4 regions of the Cryptosporangium sp. NPDC048952 genome follow, and region 4 is predicted to be linked to each of the others. Evidence: riboswitches for the same ligand, from Rfam matches in the RefSeq annotation. Region 4 holds a riboswitch; each other region holds the start of a gene.
What was found. Region 4 has a riboswitch for cobalamin ahead of ACGFY5_RS11865 (CbtB-domain containing protein). Riboswitches for the same ligand answer to the same signal wherever they lie in the genome.

Region 1: it holds a riboswitch for cobalamin, as region 4 does, so the genes downstream of both, ACGFY5_RS07245 (ABC transporter substrate-binding protein) here and ACGFY5_RS11865 (CbtB-domain containing protein) in region 4, are expected to answer to the same signal.
Region 2: it holds a riboswitch for cobalamin, as region 4 does, so the genes downstream of both, cobN (cobaltochelatase subunit CobN) here and ACGFY5_RS11865 (CbtB-domain containing protein) in region 4, are expected to answer to the same signal.
Region 3: it holds a riboswitch for cobalamin, as region 4 does, so the genes downstream of both, ACGFY5_RS06115 (putative cobaltochelatase) here and ACGFY5_RS11865 (CbtB-domain containing protein) in region 4, are expected to answer to the same signal.

What each region holds. Positions count from the first base shown of each region.
Region 1 is NZ_JBICTY010000001.1:1,528,506-1,532,363, forward strand. Features, by position in the region: gene ACGFY5_RS07240 (FecCD family ABC transporter permease) at 1-201, opposite strand, end outside; gene ACGFY5_RS07245 (ABC transporter substrate-binding protein) at 207-1,196, opposite strand; cobalamin riboswitch at 1,253-1,433, opposite strand; gene ACGFY5_RS07250 (heme-binding protein) at 1,518-1,943, shown strand; gene ACGFY5_RS07255 (SGNH/GDSL hydrolase family protein) at 1,958-2,578, opposite strand; gene ACGFY5_RS07260 (MMPL family transporter) at 2,726-3,858, shown strand, end outside.
Region 2 is NZ_JBICTY010000001.1:749,633-753,490, forward strand. Features, by position in the region: gene ACGFY5_RS03465 (precorrin-3B synthase) at 1-1,347, opposite strand, end outside; cobalamin riboswitch at 1,448-1,572, shown strand; gene cobN (cobaltochelatase subunit CobN) at 1,626-3,858, shown strand, end outside.
Region 3 is NZ_JBICTY010000001.1:1,296,937-1,300,794, reverse strand. Features, by position in the region: gene ACGFY5_RS06115 (putative cobaltochelatase) at 1-1,237, opposite strand, end outside; cobalamin riboswitch at 1,334-1,460, opposite strand; gene ACGFY5_RS06110 (phosphoribosyltransferase) at 1,577-2,245, opposite strand; gene ACGFY5_RS06105 (response regulator) at 2,287-3,039, opposite strand; gene ACGFY5_RS06100 (histidine kinase) at 3,036-3,858, opposite strand, start outside.
Region 4 is NZ_JBICTY010000002.1:786,847-790,704, forward strand. Features, by position in the region: gene ACGFY5_RS11855 ((2Fe-2S)-binding protein) at 1-229, opposite strand, end outside; gene ACGFY5_RS11860 (CbtA family protein) at 295-1,101, opposite strand; gene ACGFY5_RS11865 (CbtB-domain containing protein) at 1,101-1,307, opposite strand; adenosylcobalamin (AdoCbl) riboswitch at 1,354-1,447, opposite strand; gene cobF (precorrin-6A synthase (deacetylating)) at 1,492-2,253, opposite strand; gene ACGFY5_RS11875 (helix-turn-helix domain-containing protein) at 2,263-2,973, opposite strand; gene ACGFY5_RS11880 (STAS domain-containing protein) at 3,133-3,471, shown strand; gene ACGFY5_RS11885 (bifunctional 5,10-methylenetetrahydrofolate dehydrogenase/5,10-methenyltetrahydrofolate cyclohydrolase) at 3,468-3,858, opposite strand, start outside.

The DNA of each region.
Region 1 (3,858 bases), on a different contig from region 4:
GGCCAGCAGCGTGCGGGGCAGGCGTAGGTCCCAGACGATCGCGTCCCGGATCGTCGAGAGCCCGGACCCCGGCCCACCGACGTGTTCGGCGATCACCGCGGACACGTCGTGCACCGACAGGTCCGCCGGGCCGATCGTGATCGCCACGGCGATCGACACGATCAGCACGCCCACCCCGGCGACACCCCGAGCCCAGAACACCTACTTCATGCTCCGTACCCCAGTGAAGTCAGTCCCGCCGACACTTTCTCCACGGCCTGCACCGTGCGGACACCGGGATCCATGTCGGAACCGCTCAGCACGATGTACCGCTTGTTCTTCACCGCGGTGAGTTTGCTCGCGACCGGGTCGGACTCCAGGAACTTCACCTTCGCAGCGGCGCTGTCACCGTCGTCACCGCGGGTGAGGTCGGCCAGCACGAGCACGTCCGGATCGCGGTCGAGAATGCTTTCCCAGCCGGTCTCCGGCCAGAGCTGCTTGCTGTCGGCGAACGCGTTCTTCGCGCCGACCGCGTCGGTGACCAGGCCCGGTGTGCCGCAGCACCCGGCGATGTACGGCGTCTTCGTGCTGGAGTACCACCACGCCAGCGTGACGTCCTTCGCGTCGAGGCCGCCGGTCGCGGCGGCCATCCGCTGCCGTAGCGACGTGTTCAGGTCCGCGCCGCGGTCCTGCACGTCGAACAGGATGGAGAGGTCGCCGATCTCGCGGTAGAGATCGTCGATCGTCAGCGCGCGGGTCTGGGTGGCGTCCTGCCCGGTGCATTCGCTCGACGACAGGTACGTCGGGATCTTCACCTGGTCGAACTTCGCGCGGTCGGCGACGCCTTCGGCCGTGTAGGTGTACGCGAACGTCGTGTAGACGAAGTCCGGTTCCTCTTCGAGCAGCCGCTCGAACGACGGGAAGTCCTTGGAGATCCGCGGCACCTTCTCGTTGGCGGCCGCGAAGGCGGGCAGCACCGGGTCGCTCCACGAGGCCGTACCGGCCATCCGGTCCTCCAGGCCGAGCGAGAGCAACAGTTCGGACGCCGGTTGGCTGATCGAGACCGCCTTGTCGATCGGCCGGTCGATGGTCACCGTGCGTCCGCAGTTCTCGACGCTGATCGGGTAGTCGCCGTCGGGCGCCGTGGACTCGGCGTCCTGACCGCCGCAGGCCGCGAGGAGCAACAGGCTCGCGGCGAGCCCATGACGTAACCGCATGAGGTACCTCGTAGATCGCGGACCCGATCGCGAGGCCCGTAGCCGATCCGCCGCCCGAGTGGACGTCGGTCGCCAGCAGGTCTTCGGACTCGGGTTCGTCCGACCGCGGCGCCTTCCCAGGCGGGAAGCCCAGTGGCCAGTACCACGGCCGTCCCCCTCACCGCTGCGCGTCAGCCCCGGATTCGCACCGGGTTCCCTGACCCACCTCGTGGGTTGACTGGCTTCCCGACGGTAACACGCACGTCTTCAACGATTCTGTTGACGAAATGCAGGGCGCTTCGAAACGATGGCACCGAGCCGAACGAGGACGGGAGCCCCCGCATGTCCTATGTCCGCAACAAGCCGAGCATCTCCAGCGAAGCGGCAGCCGTGTTGATCGCCGCCGCACGCGCGAAAGCCGACGAGTTGGGCGTCGCGATGTCGATCGCGGTGGTCGACGAGAGCGGGGACCTCAAGGCATTCGACCGCATGGACGGTTCGGTGCACGTCTCCATCCAGCTCGCCCAGGACAAGGCGTTCACCGCGATCGGGTTCGGGCTGAGCTCGGACGGGTGGTACGACTTCATCAAGGACGACGGCCCACTGGCCCTGGGGGCGCCGGCCGCGATCGACCGGCTCGTGACGTTCGGTGGTGGCTATCCCGTGGTTCTCGACGGGGCGATCGTCGGTGGCATCGGGGTCAGCGGCGGCCACTACTCGCAGGACATGACGGTCGCCCAAGCCGGCCTCGCCGCCCTGGGTGACTGACCCCGAACTAGGCGTCAGATGGAGCCGGTGGCGCGGGCGGCGGCCCGCGCCGCCGCTGCCCGTACGGACGGCGCGAGCGCCTCGGCGATGCGGGCATAACCCGCACTGGAGGGGTGAAAACGGTCGGCGCTGAACAGCGACACGTCGGTGGCGAACCCGGCGGAAGTGTCCAGTGCGTGCGCGGCGATCACCGCGCCCGCCGCCTCGGCCGCCCGGATCTGCGCCTCCTGCAGCGCCAGGCTCGCGGCGCGCACCGTCGGACGCATCGGCACCGGCACCCACGGCACGACGCTCAGGTCGGGCGCCGGCGCCACGACGACCTCGGCGCCTGATTCGCGTAGCGCCCCGACCGCCGCCCCGAGCCGGGCGGCGGCTTGCTGCGGCGGCACCAGGCCCGTTAGGTCGTTCGCACCGATGACGACCAGTGCCAGATCCGGCTTCCACGCCACAGTGCGCTGCACCTGCGCGGCCAGGTCCTGGCTACGGGCCCCCGGCACGGCAAAGACACGGACGTCCGTCGGGTGGCCGTCCTCGATCAGACGTCGGGTCAGCCGCGCGGCGACGGTGTCGTCGGCGCGAGCCGCGCCCTGCCCGTAAGCGATCGAGTCGCCCAGTACGGCGAAAGAGAGTGCCACGTCCGGTCCAACGTTCCGCGACGGTCGGAATTGCTTACTGGATCGTGTGAGTTAAAGCTCACAGTACTAGCCGCTCGGCTAGCGGGTAGGCCGGAGGGAAGGCACGATCTGACTTGGTGTCGTCTCCGTTCCGACCGAGGATCCACATTGGCAACCCTGCTGTACCGACTCGGCCGCGGTTCGTTCCGCCGGCGCAAACTCGTGGTCGCCCTCTGGCTGGTGGTGCTCGTCGCCCTGGGTGGTGCGGCGGTTGCCTTCAAGGGCGCGACCACCAACGACTTCGCGTTACCGGGCACCGAATCGCAGCGTGCGCTCGACGCCCTGGCCCGTGAGTTCCCCGCGGCCAGCGGTGCCACCGGCACGATCGTCGTGGCTGCTCCGGAAGGCAAGACGCTCACCGATCCGTCGTTCGCGGCGGCGATCAAGGGCCTGGTGAAGGAGGCCGCATCGCTGCCGGGTGTGGTCGGTGCGGTGGATCCGTACAGCGCGCAGGCGCTCACCCCGGACGGTCGGTACGCGCTGATCCAGGTGCAGTTCGACAAGCGCGCCGACGAGGTCACCGAGGAAGAGCGCGCCGCCTACGAGGAGTCCGGGCAGGCCGCCTTGGATTCCGGGGTGCAGGTCGAGCACGGTGGCGAGGTCATGAGCTCGCCGCCGGAGGTCGGTGGTACCGAGGCGATCGGTGTGGTCATCGCCCTGGTCGTCCTGCTGATCACGTTCGGCTCGCTGGTCGCCGCCGGGATGACGATGCTCAACGCGCTGATCGGCGTCGGCGCCGGCATGGCCGGACTGTTCGCGCTCACCAGCGTGATCGAGTTGAACAGCACGGCGCCGATCCTTGCGCTGATGCTGGGTCTGGCCGTCGGTATCGACTACTCGCTGTTCATCACCTCGCGGCACCGCCAGCACCTGACCGAGGGCCTCGACCCCGAGGAGGCGGCGGGCCGGTCCGTCGGTACCGCCGGGTCCGCGGTCGTGTTCGCCGGCATCACGGTGATCATCGCGCTGGCCGGCCTGTCGGTCGTCAACATTCCGTTCCTCACCGCGATGGGCCTGGCCGCTGCCGGCACCGTCGCGGTAGCCGTCCTGGTCGCGGTGACGCTGCTCCCCGCGCTGCTCGGCTTCGCACGGCTCCGCGTCCTCCCCCGCAAGGCCCGCACCGAACTGGCCGCCGCATCCGGCGCGGGCCCCCACGGCGCCGGCCCGCACGGCGCCGCCACGCACGCCGCGGAACACGCCGCCGTGGAACACGCCGGCAAGCACGCCTCCGGGGAGGTCGC
Region 2 (3,858 bases), on a different contig from region 4:
GACTTGCTCGCCGTCGACCTGGTATCCGTCTGCGGTGGCCAGAACATCCACGTGGACGCCAGCCGGGTGCCCGCAGCGCCGTTCACACCCAACGAAGTGCACGGGCAGCACGGTCCGCCCGTGCGCCGTGCCGGGGTGCGCCGTGTCGGGGTGCGCCGCGGCAGGGCGCGTGGAGACGGGGCGCTGCCCCGTGGGCGCACGCTGCGCGAGGCCGAGGCCGAGGCCGAGGGCGACTGCGGCGTCGGCTCGGACGTCTGCGCGGGACTTGGCGCATCCCGGGAGACCCGTGCAGGCCGAAGCGCTCGCCCAGGGGGACGCCGGGTCGGTGATCAGCCCGGCGTCGGCCAACGTGGCCAGTGCCATCGGGTCCGCTCGCGGCAGCACCACACCCCGCCACGGAGTGACGATGATCTCCTCCCGAGCCACCGCGGCAATCACATCCATCTGCGCCCCACTCAACCGTCCCAGCGGCACCCCCACCGCCACCCCCACGTCCCGCGCTCCCGCGTGCGGCGCTCCCGCGTCGTCAGCGTGCGGCGCTCCCGCGCCATCAGCGTGCGGCGCTCCCGCGCCATCAGCGTGCGGCGCTCCCGCGCCATCAGCGTGCGGCGCTCCCGCGCCCGCCGGGTGCGGGGCCACGGCGACGACACCCAGGGGGGTGGACGCGGGAGGGCTCGGGGACTCGGGGGCCGACGGTTCGATGCGGGCGCACGCCAAGGACTCGTGCATTCGGCTCGCGACGCGCGGCACCGCGTCGTCGAGCTCGGAAAGACGCCAGGCCTTGGAGGCCTGAGCCGCGCGCTCGGCGAGAAAGCACCGCGCAGCGGCGATCAAGGCCGGAACGGCCTGGTCAGGACGAACCCGCAGACCGCTGTCGACGCCAGCCAACAGCACCGGGACGGTGTCCGAGCCGAGCAGAACGGTCACGTCGGCACCCAGCGAAATCACGTCCCGATCGGTGTCGATCGCGAACAGGAACCGTCCGGGCAGCTCGGCCAACTCCAACGAACCACACAGCGCACGATCGAGCGCGTCAACAACCCCGAAAACACCGCCGAGGGGCGACGCGACGATGTTCCGGACCCGTTCGTGCGTGGCCGAGGGAAGCAGTCCGACGTCAGCCAGCCGATCAGCGAGCGCGGACGAATCCGTCACGCCCCTGATCTGCAGATTCCCCCGCGACGTGAGCTCCAACGGGGCGAACGACCGCAACACGTTCCACTGGGTGAGGCTCACCACACCACCGGGGATCCGCACCCGCGCCAGGCCACCGTCCGCAGCCTCGTGCACCTGCAACGCGCCTGGGCAGCTGTCTGCAGCCTGGCGGAAGGGCACGGCGGTGGGCATAGTCCGGATGCTACGTGTCGCTCCGGTGATCCCCATTGGGCCCACTTGACGATTGGGACCCTGATCACCAGTGTTGAAAGGCCATGAGCGGTGTCAGGTGGAGGAAGCCGGTGTGAATCCGGCGCGGTCCCGCCACTGTTACCGGGGAGCGATCTCGCACTCGAAAGCCACTGCTGCGAAGCGGGAAGGCTGCGGGGGAGCGCCGATCCGGGAGCCAGGAGACTCCAGACGCCGCTGACCACGACCCGGGGCGCGGACCCCGAGTGAGGACGCCCTGCGTGATTCTGCTGCTCTCGACGTCGGACACGGACCTGCTCTCGGCGCGGGCGAGCGGCGCTGACTATCGGCTCGCGAACCCGGCGCGTGTTTCCGTCGACGACTTGCCGGGGCTGACCGACGGGGTCGACCTGGTCGTCGTCCGGATTCTCGGTGGGCGCCGGTTCTGGGAGGAGGGGCTCGACGCGCTCCTGGCCGGGTCGTTGCCGGTGATCGTGCTCGGTGGGGAGATCGCGCCGGACGCGGACCTGATGCAGCTCTCGACGGTGCCGGCGGGGGTCGCCGCCGAAGCGCACGGGTACCTCGCGCAGGGCGGCTCCGAGAACCTCACGCAGCTGCACAACTTCCTCAGCGACACCGTTCTCCTCACCGGCCTCGGGTTCGAGCCCGCCACCGAAATGCCCACCTGGGGCACCCTCGACCGCACCCCGAGCGCCACCGGAACAATCACCAAAGCACCCACCACCAAAGCGCCCACCACCGCGCCCACCACCAAAGCGCCCAGCGCCGCCGCGCCCAGTGCCGCCGCGGCCGCCGCCGCTGCGCCCGCCGCCGAAGGCGCCGCGGCAGAAGCGCCCGCCACCGAAGGCGCCGCCACCGAAGGCGCCGCCACCGAAGGCGCCGCGGCAGAAGGCGCCGCGGCAGAAGGCGCCGCGGCAGAAGCGCCGGCTGCGCCGCGGCCGACCGTCGCGGTGCTGTACTACCGCGCGCACCACATCGCCGGGAACACGTCGTTTGTCCACTCCCTCTGCGACGCGATCGAGAACGCCGGCGGGCAAGCGCTCCCCGTCTTCTGCGCGAGCCTCCGGACTGCGCCCGACGAGCTCCTCGCCACGCTGAAGAAGGCCGACGCTCTCGTCGTCACCGTGCTCGCCGCAGGCGGAACGAAGCCCGCCACGGTCAGCGCCGGCGGCGACGACGACGCCTGGGACGTGGGCGCACTCGCCGCCCTCGACGTCCCGATCCTGCAGGGCCTGTGCCTCACCAGCAGCCGCGCCACCTGGGACGCCAGCGACGACGGGCTCTCCCCACTGGACAATGCGACCCAGGTCGCGATCCCGGAGTTCGACGGCCGGATCATCACGGTCCCGTTCTCGTTCAAGGAGATCGACGCCGACGGCCTCACCGTCTACGTCGCCGACCCGGAACGGGCCGCGCGCGTGGCCGGCATCGCGGTCAAGCACGGCGTGCTCCGGCACATCGCGCCCGAGAACAAGAAAATCGCGCTCATGCTCAGCGCCTACCCCACCAAGCACGCCCGCGTCGGCAACGCGGTGGGCCTCGACACCCCGAAGTCCGCGGTGAAGCTCCTCCAAGCGCTCAAGGACGCCGGCTACGAGATCGGCGATCTCCCGGGCGTCGAAGCGCAGGACGGCGACGCGCTCATCCACGCGCTGATCAAGGCCGGCGGCCACGACACCGCCTGGCTCACCGAGGAGCAGCTCGCCGCGAACCCGGTGCGGATTCCGGCGGCCGAATACAAAAAGTACTTCGATTCCCTCGACGAAGCTCTCCGCGAGAAAATGGAGCGCCACTGGGGCCCGCCCCCCGGCGAGCTCTACGTCCACGACGGAGACATCGTCCTGGCCGCGCTCCGGGGCGAGAACGTCGTCGTGATGATCCAGCCGCCGCGGGGGTTCGGCGAGAACCCGGTCGCGATCTATCACGACCCGGACCTTCCGCCGAGCCACCACTACCTGGCCGCGTATCGCTGGCTCGCGTCCCAGTTCGGAGCCGACGCGGTCGTCCACCTGGGCAAACACGGCAACCTCGAGTGGTTGCCGGGCAAGACCGTCGGGATGTCGGCCGCCGACGGTTCCGACGCCGCCCTCGGTGACCTGCCGCTCATCTACCCGTTCCTGGTCAACGACCCGGGCGAGGGAACGCAGGCCAAGCGGCGCACGCACGCCACGCTGGTCGACCACCTCGTGCCCCCGATGGCCCGCGCCGACTCGTACGGCGACATCGCGCGGCTCGAGCAGCTGCTCGACGAGCACGCGAACATCGCCGCGCTCGATCCTGCGAAGTTGCCCGCGATCCGCGCGCAGATCTGGACGCTGATCCAGGCCGCGCGCCTCGATCACGACCTGGGTCTGGACGACCGGCCCCACGACGCCGAGTTCGACGACTTCCTGCTGCACGTCGACGGGTGGTTGTGCGAGGTCAAGGATGTGCAGATCCGGGACGGTCTGCACGTCCTGGGCGACGCGCCCACCGGCGAGGCGCGCGTCAACC
Region 3 (3,858 bases), on a different contig from region 4:
GGCGGCGATCGGGGCCGCTGTCCGTGCTGCTGTCGGGGGCGCCGTCGCTCGTGTTGCTCTCGGTGGTGCCGTCGTCGGGGCCGTCGGGGCCGTTGGGGCCGTTGGGGCTGTTGGGGCCGTCGTCGGGACCGTTGGGACCGTCGTCGGGACCGTTGGGACCGTCCGGGTCGTCGTCGGGGTCGTCGTCGGCGGCTTCCTGGAGGGCTTTGTCGAGCTGGTCCTGGTCCAGGCCGGGTGCGTCGAACGGGTTACGGCGGCGCCGGTGCGGCAACGCGAGTTCGGCGGCGCGCCGGATGTCGTCGTCCGTGACGTGGTCCCGCCCATTCCACGCCGCCAGCGTGACGGCCGTCCGCGCGGTGACGAGGTCGGCCCGGAGCCCGTCCACGTCGAACGCGGCGCACACGGCCGTGATCCGGCGCAGGGCGGCATCGCTCAGAGTGACGTCAGCCAGACGGGCGCGCGCCTCGACGATGCGTTCGGCGAGCTCGGCGTCGGCGTCGGCCCAGCGGGCTGCGAAGCCTTCGGGGTCGGCCTCGTAGGCCAGCCGCCGCCGCACGACCTCGGCCCGTTCGGCGGGCCGGCGGCTCGCCGTGACCTCCACCGTCAGACCGAAGCGGTCGAGCAACTGCGGACGCAGCTCGCCTTCCTCCGGGTTCATGGTGCCGACGAGCAGGAACCGCGCCGCGTGCCGCACCGAGACGCCGTCACGCTCGACGTACGCGCGGCCCATGCCGGCGGCGTCGAGGAGCGTGTCGACCAGGTGGTCGGCGAGCAGGTTGACCTCGTCCACGTACAGGACGCCCCGGTGCGCGGCCGCGAGCAACCCGGGCTGGTACGCCCGCACCCCCTCGGTGAGCGCCCGCTCCAGATCGAGCGCCCCCACCAGCCGATCCTCGGTGGCCCCCACCGGCAACTCCACCAACCGCGCGGGGCGCGTTTCGGCGGCCACGCCTCCAGCCGAGGCGCCGACGCCATCCGGGCCTGCGGGCGCCGGGAGATGCGGGCCGTCGGGGCATTGGGGGTCGGGGGCGGCCGGGTCGCAGGCGAAGCGGCAGCCGGTCACCACCGTGATGGGTGGGAGCAGGGCGTGCAGCGCCCGGACGACCGTCGACTTCGCAGTGCCCTTCTCGCCCCGGGCGAGCACACCACCGATAGCAGGCGAAACGGCGTTGAGCGTCAACGCCAAACGGAGGTCGTCCAGACCGACGACCGCGGAGAACGGGTACGGCGGAGTCACCCGCCGATCACGCACGAGGGCATGCCAGGATCCTTCCCGCGGGTGTCCACGCCCGCGTGTGCGATGGCCTGCGAGCAGGCTCGCAGGGAGCGGACGCAGTGTCCTGGCTCCCGGATCGAAGCGTGTCCTCGGCCTTCCAGCCGTTACCGGCCGTGACCATTGAGTGAGGTCGGCTCCCCGGTGACAGTGGCGGGACCGCGCCGGATTCTCACCGGTCTTCCTGCCCTCCGCTCGCCGTAACTGTGACTCACCACGTCCCCATCGTCAAAGGTGCGAGACGTGCGTCACCGCCGTCCGGGCGCCCGCGCTTCCTCGCTCACGGCGCGACAGTGAGCAGCCTCAAAGGCGCAACGCGGCCGAGTCACGGCGGGCCGCGGTCAGCTCCGCTTCCACCTCTTCGTCGGTGAGCTGCGGAAAGTCCCGGTAGTGGTACCCGACCGCGCGGAACTCCGGCGGCGCGCTCACGCACACCACGGCGTCCGCCTCGACGCCGAGGATGATCACGGCCTGCGGTGCGCACACCGGCGCCGCGAACACCAGGTGCGCGGGCCGCAGCGCCCGCAACGACCGCAGCGCGGCCCGTGCGGTGGCACCGGTCGCGAGCCCGTCGTCCACCACGACCACCGTGCGCCCCTCCACCACCGGCGCCGGTCGACCGCCCCGGTACCGCTCGGTGCGTCGCACCGCCTCGGCTCGTTCCCGCTCGACGTCAGGCTGGAGTTCCTGCAACGTGAGGCCCACCTGGCCGAGCAGTCCCTCGTCGAACAGCGCGGGGCCGTCGACGGTCACGGCGCCGACGCCGAGCTCGCGGTGCCACGGCACCCCGATCTTGCGCGAGACGACGACGTCCAGCTCGCCGTGGACCGCGGCGGCCACGGTCCGCGCGATCGGGACGCCACCGCGCGGCAGCCCCAGCACGAGGGGCACCTCGTGCTCCTTCAGGTGTTCGGCGACGGCGACCGCCAGCGCACGGCCCGCCTCCGCCCGGTCAGCGAAGTAGTCCGACATGTCGCACCTCCGGTTACCGCGGGTTACCCCGATAACCGGCGTCACACGCCTCCGAGACCACGTTCGCGGGCCAGGAGCAGCGCTTCTGCGCGGCTCGGTACCCCGAGTTTCGTCAACACGTTCGCGACGTGGTTGCGCACGGTCTTCGGGCTCAGGACGAGACGGCGGGAGATCGTGGTGTTGTCGTAGCCCCGGGCCACGAGGTCGAGCACCTCGCGTTCGCGGTCGGTGAGTTCGGGGAACGACACCGGGCCGGTGGTGCGGGCGCCGGACAGGTAGCTGATGGCCTGAGCGGCGACCTGTGGGCCGAGGATCACCTCGCCGTTCGCGACCGCTCGCACGGCCCGTTCGACCTCGGTGGGGGTCGCGCCCTTCAGCAGGTAGCCGCGGGCTCCCGCGCGCACCGAGGCCACCACCGACTCGTCGTCCTCGAGCATCGTGACGACCAGGATCCTCAGGTCGGGTAGCCGCCGGAGCAGTTCCCGGGTGGTCTCGACGCCGGAGTCGTCGCCCAGGTGCAGGTCCATGACGACGACGTCGACACCCGGTCCGATCACCGCGAGCGCCTCGGCCCGCGAAGCCGCCTGCGCCACGACCTCGACCCCGTCGAGGCTGCTCAGCAGCGCCGCCATCCCGAGTCGGAACACCGGATGGTCATCCACCACCCCAACCCGAATCCTCACACCGCCGCCGGGGCCGCCGGGGCCGCCGGAGCCACCGGAGCCGCCGGAGCCACCGGGGCCACCGCCGGCGGGGCCCGGGGCGTGGGGGGCGCCGTGGGTGGGAGGCGTCATGCGACGCCTAGCGGCAGGCCAGCCGCGACGCGGGTTCCGCCGGCGGCCGTCGGCTCGACGCACAGCGTGCCGCCCTGCTCTTCGGCGCGCTCGCGCATCGAGCGGGTGCCGACCCCGGGCACGGCGCCGGGCCGGACTCCCGTGCCGTCGTCCTCGACGACGATCCGAAGGGCCTCCGCGTCGGCCACGACCTCCACCGAACAACCGGAAGCGCTCGCGTGCCGCGCGACGTTCATCACCGCCTCCACGACGATGCCGTACGCCGCGGTGGCGAGCGGAGAGGCGAGCGCCTCGGTGCCCACGCACCGCACCTGAACGTCGAGCCCACCCTCTGCGTGCCGGGCCGCGAGCTCGGCCAGCGCCGGTTCGAGCCCGAGCTCGTCGAGGATCGGCGGCAGAAGGTTCCGCGAGAGCGTACGGACGTCGTCCACGCGCCCGTCGAGCTCCTCCTGCAGGGCGGCGAGCAACGTACCAGCGGCTCCCGGGTCGCTCCCCAGAAGGTTGCGCGCCCCCTGCAGCCCCAGCCGGATACCGGCCAGCGACGGCCCGAGCCCGTCGTGCAGCTCCCGCCGGATGACCCGCCGCTCCTCCAACCTGACCGACGTCAGCCGCTGTCTGGCGTCGGCCAGGTCGGAGGACGCGCGGGCGAGCACGACGCCCGCCGCGACGACGGAGACGAGTTCGCCGAGCGAGCGCAGCGCGCGAGCGTCCAGCGCCTCACCGGGCGGAACGGTGACCCCGAGAACACCGACCTCCGTGCCCCGGTGCAGCAGCGGCACCAGCATCGGCGACGCCGTGGGCGAACCCCACGACGCCGCA
Region 4 (3,858 bases):
GCACCGGCTGCCACCAGATATCGGCAGACGGAACCGCCGACGAGGTCACGGCCAGCGCGAACGCCGGCGCCAGCACCCGCGCGACCACCCCGAGGTGCGCGGTCGAGAATGCCACCCGTTCCTCGACCGCCCCACCCAGCGCCTCCCGCACCGCCGCGGTCCGCGCTCTCCACGCGCGGCCCGCCGGGTCGAGGAGCTCGGTAACCGGCCGCCACGGCGCCGCCGGCACCGCGTCGACCGGATGCGTTTCGACAGCGAACGCGGGCCCCAGCGAGGCGAGCGCCGCGAACGAACTCAGGCCGGCACCGCGTCCCGGGCCGCCGCCCTCGCCGGGGCCAGGGCGCGCTCGGCCAGCGGCCCGAAGACCAGCCCGAACGTGCCCCACATGATCAGCTGCGCACCCACCGAGTACAGCCGGAAGAACGCCAGTACGTCCGCGGGGAAGCCCTCGTAGACGATCCGACCGCTCGGGTCACGCAACGGCTCCGGCATCTCGGCGATCGTCGGAAGCAGCAGCATCACGATGCCGACCGCGACGACGTACGCGCCACCGGCCAGCAGTGCCGCGTTCCAGTTGCCGAACCGCGCCGCCAGACGCTGCCCCAGCCACACCGCAGCACCGAGCAGCACGAGCGACGCCAGCACCATCGCGAGGTACAGCCCACCCCGGGTGGAGATCGTGTCGTCGTCACCGACGGCGGGCGGGTTGGCCGGGTACTTCAGCCAGGGCACCAGGAACAGCCCGACGAACGCGCCACCGGCGACCAGCAACGCCAGCACCCGTGGCCGCACGGCCCCGACCCGCCCCAGGCAGATCATGTAGATCACGGTGGCCAGAAGACCCATCGCGATGCCGAACACGACCAGACCGGTGCCGATACCGATGTTCGCCTGCACCGTGCGGCTGAACACTTCGGACTCGGCAGCCGGGATCGGGATCCCCGCCGCCCGGTCGAGGGCCTCCTGGGCAGCGCCCCGGCCCTCCTCGTAGTCGATCGCCTGCTGGATCTGCGGCTCGGCGAAGATGCGCGCGAACACGAACGCCAGCAGGCCGCCGACTCCGCCGGCGAGTGCGCCGCGGAGTAAGAGCTTCAGTTCCATCAGTGGCAGGGGAAGCCGAGGAAGTGACGCGCGTCGTGGATGTACTCGTGGACGTGCGCGTCGTTGCCGAACACCGACGTGGCGCCCTGATCGACACCGATGAAGTAGTAGGCGAGCAGCGCCAGCAGCACGGCAGCACCGAGGTAGACAGCACCCCGTGAGCCGGAGATCACTACCGGTGTCGCAACAGCAGACGGACTGGTCACGTCGAGCCTCCTCTGGGGATCGTGCGTCCCCTGTTCGAACGGGCCTCGTGACGGCACCAGTATCTGACTCACCGACCCGGAGGCCGGCTCACAGTGGCGCGACCGTGCTGGACTTCCACCAGCTTCCTCGCGCCGCCACGCTCCAGGCACCGTAGGCCCGCGAAAGGCTCCCGGTCAACGTGAGTTAGCGCTCCCTGCGTCGGATGAGGTAGGTGTCCATGATCCACCCCTTTTGTGCCCGTAGCTCGGCGCGCGTAGTGGCAACCCGATCCGCGACCTCGTCCAGCGGCCCAGCGATCAGCACCTCGTCCGCCCCACCCAGGTAAGCCCCCCAGAACAACGACGCGTCCTCACCGGTGAACCGGCGGAACGCCAGGCTCGCGTCCAGCATCACGACCAGGTCCAGATCGTTGTCGTGGTGGCCGTTCGCCACCCGCCGACCGGTCGTGACCACCACCGCACCGGCAGTGCGCGTCAGCGTGATGCGGTGCCGCGCGGCGAGCACCTGCACACTGCTGATGCCCGGCAGCACGTCGTACGCACACGCCACCTGCGCGCGTCCCACGATCGTGTCGAGCATGCGGATCGTGCCGTCGTAGAGCGCCGGGTCACCCCAGACCAGGATGCCCGCGGTGCCCTTCTCGGGCACTTCGACGCGCAGCGCGTGCTCCACCGCTGCCGACCGCGCATCCCGCCAGGCCTCCACGGCCCCCGCGTAGTCGTCGGCGGTCCGGTCCCGCGGCGGGTCGGCGATCGTCACGACCCGGTAGCCGTCGGTTCCGAGGAACCGCTCCAGGATCGCCTGCCGGGCGTCGGTGAGCTCCGCGGTCGTCTCTCCCTTGTCCAGAACAAGGAACACATCGACGCTACGCAGCGCATCGACCGCTTCGACGGTGAGCAGGCCTGGGTCGCCCGCCCCGATACCGATGACCCGAATGTGTCGCACCACCGCAGACTAGGTGTCGCGCCCCTGGTGGGCGCTCGCGACCCGGCGTTCCAACACGATCGCGGCGCGGTGGACCGCAGCCGCCGACCGTTCCGCCGAGCGCCCGGCGGGGGTGGCGATCTGCAGTGCCGCCCGCCCGCCGGCGGGGAGGCGTACCGGCACCGCGTAACACGTCAGGCCCGGCATCACGTCCTCGTCGTCGACCGCAGCACCGAACGGCCGGCGCCGCGCGGACGAGTGCCCGCCGAGTACGACACCGGCAGCCGTCGATCCGGGCATCTCCGACCCCGCCCGGGCATCGATCGGCAGCGGGTCGCGCCCGGGCACCATTTCCAGCGCGACGAACGACTCCCCGCCCGCGACCACCAGCGACACCGCGGCACCGGTCTGCTCCCGGAGTCCCTGGATGACGCTCGTCGCGGACGTCCGCAGCCCGGGGACCGGTTCGACGCGCTGCGCGAGCCCGAGCAGGTCGGCCGAGAGCGTCCAGTGACCGTCGCACCAGTCGACGGCCCCCGCGGCGCGCAACTGGCCCAGCATCCGGTGGACGGTCGGGCGCGGCAGCCCGGTCAGCTCCGCGACCCGGGTCACCTGCGCGACCTGCCCGGCCAGCGGTAAGGCGCGCAGCACCCGGAACGCGCCGTCGACGACGCTGCGACCGCCGGCACCCGACTCCATCACGACCCCGATTGTCCGATGCCGCGCAACCAGGCCGGCCATGCATCGAGTCTGGCGCCACCTCGCACAGCGGAGCTGACTACCGCGGGAGGTGGAGACAGCTGCAGTACGCCGGAGGACGGATTACACTGCACAGCGGGTTCGGCCGAGAGCCCGGTCACGCACATCTGCCCCACGGCAGACCTGACCGGAGGTCTCTCGATGCCTGACGTCTGCCCCCTCTCCGTCGCCGTGCACCACGACGAGTTCGCCGTCCGCCTGGAACTGAACGGCGACCTGGACATGCAGACCGGGCCGCTGCTGCTCAGCGCGATCGACTCGCTGCTGCCACCGGCCGACGGCCCGGTCGTGCTCGACTGCTCCACCCTGCGCTTCATCGACGCCCGAGGGCTGAGCGCGCTGCTCCGCGCGCACGCGGCGCTCGCCGCGTCCGGCCGGGACCTCGGCCTGATGAACCCCTCCGACGCCCTGCGCCGCATCCTGACCGCGACGGGTCTGAACGACACCCTGCCCGAAATGCGGCGCCCGCCGGTCGGTTAAGGGTTGGCGCTCTCGGCGGCGGCGACCGCGTTGCGGAACAGCATCGCGACCGTCGTCGGGCCGACGCCACCCACGCGGGGGGTGATCGCCGACGCCACCTCGGCACACGACTCGTCGACGTCGGGCAGCAGCCGACGCCCCTCGTACCGCACCCCCGCACCGATGACGACAGCACCGGGACGGACGTGCTCCGGCTGAATGATGCCGGGCACGCCCGCCGCGGCGACGAGGATCTCCGCGCGGCGCGTGTACCGCTCCCAGTCCGGGACACCGGTGTGCACGACGGTGACCGCGGCGTTGGCCGTCGGGCGCTTCTGCGACAGCAGCATCGCCAGCGGACGCCCGAGCGTCGCACCGCGTCCCAGGATCACGACCTCCCGGCCGGAG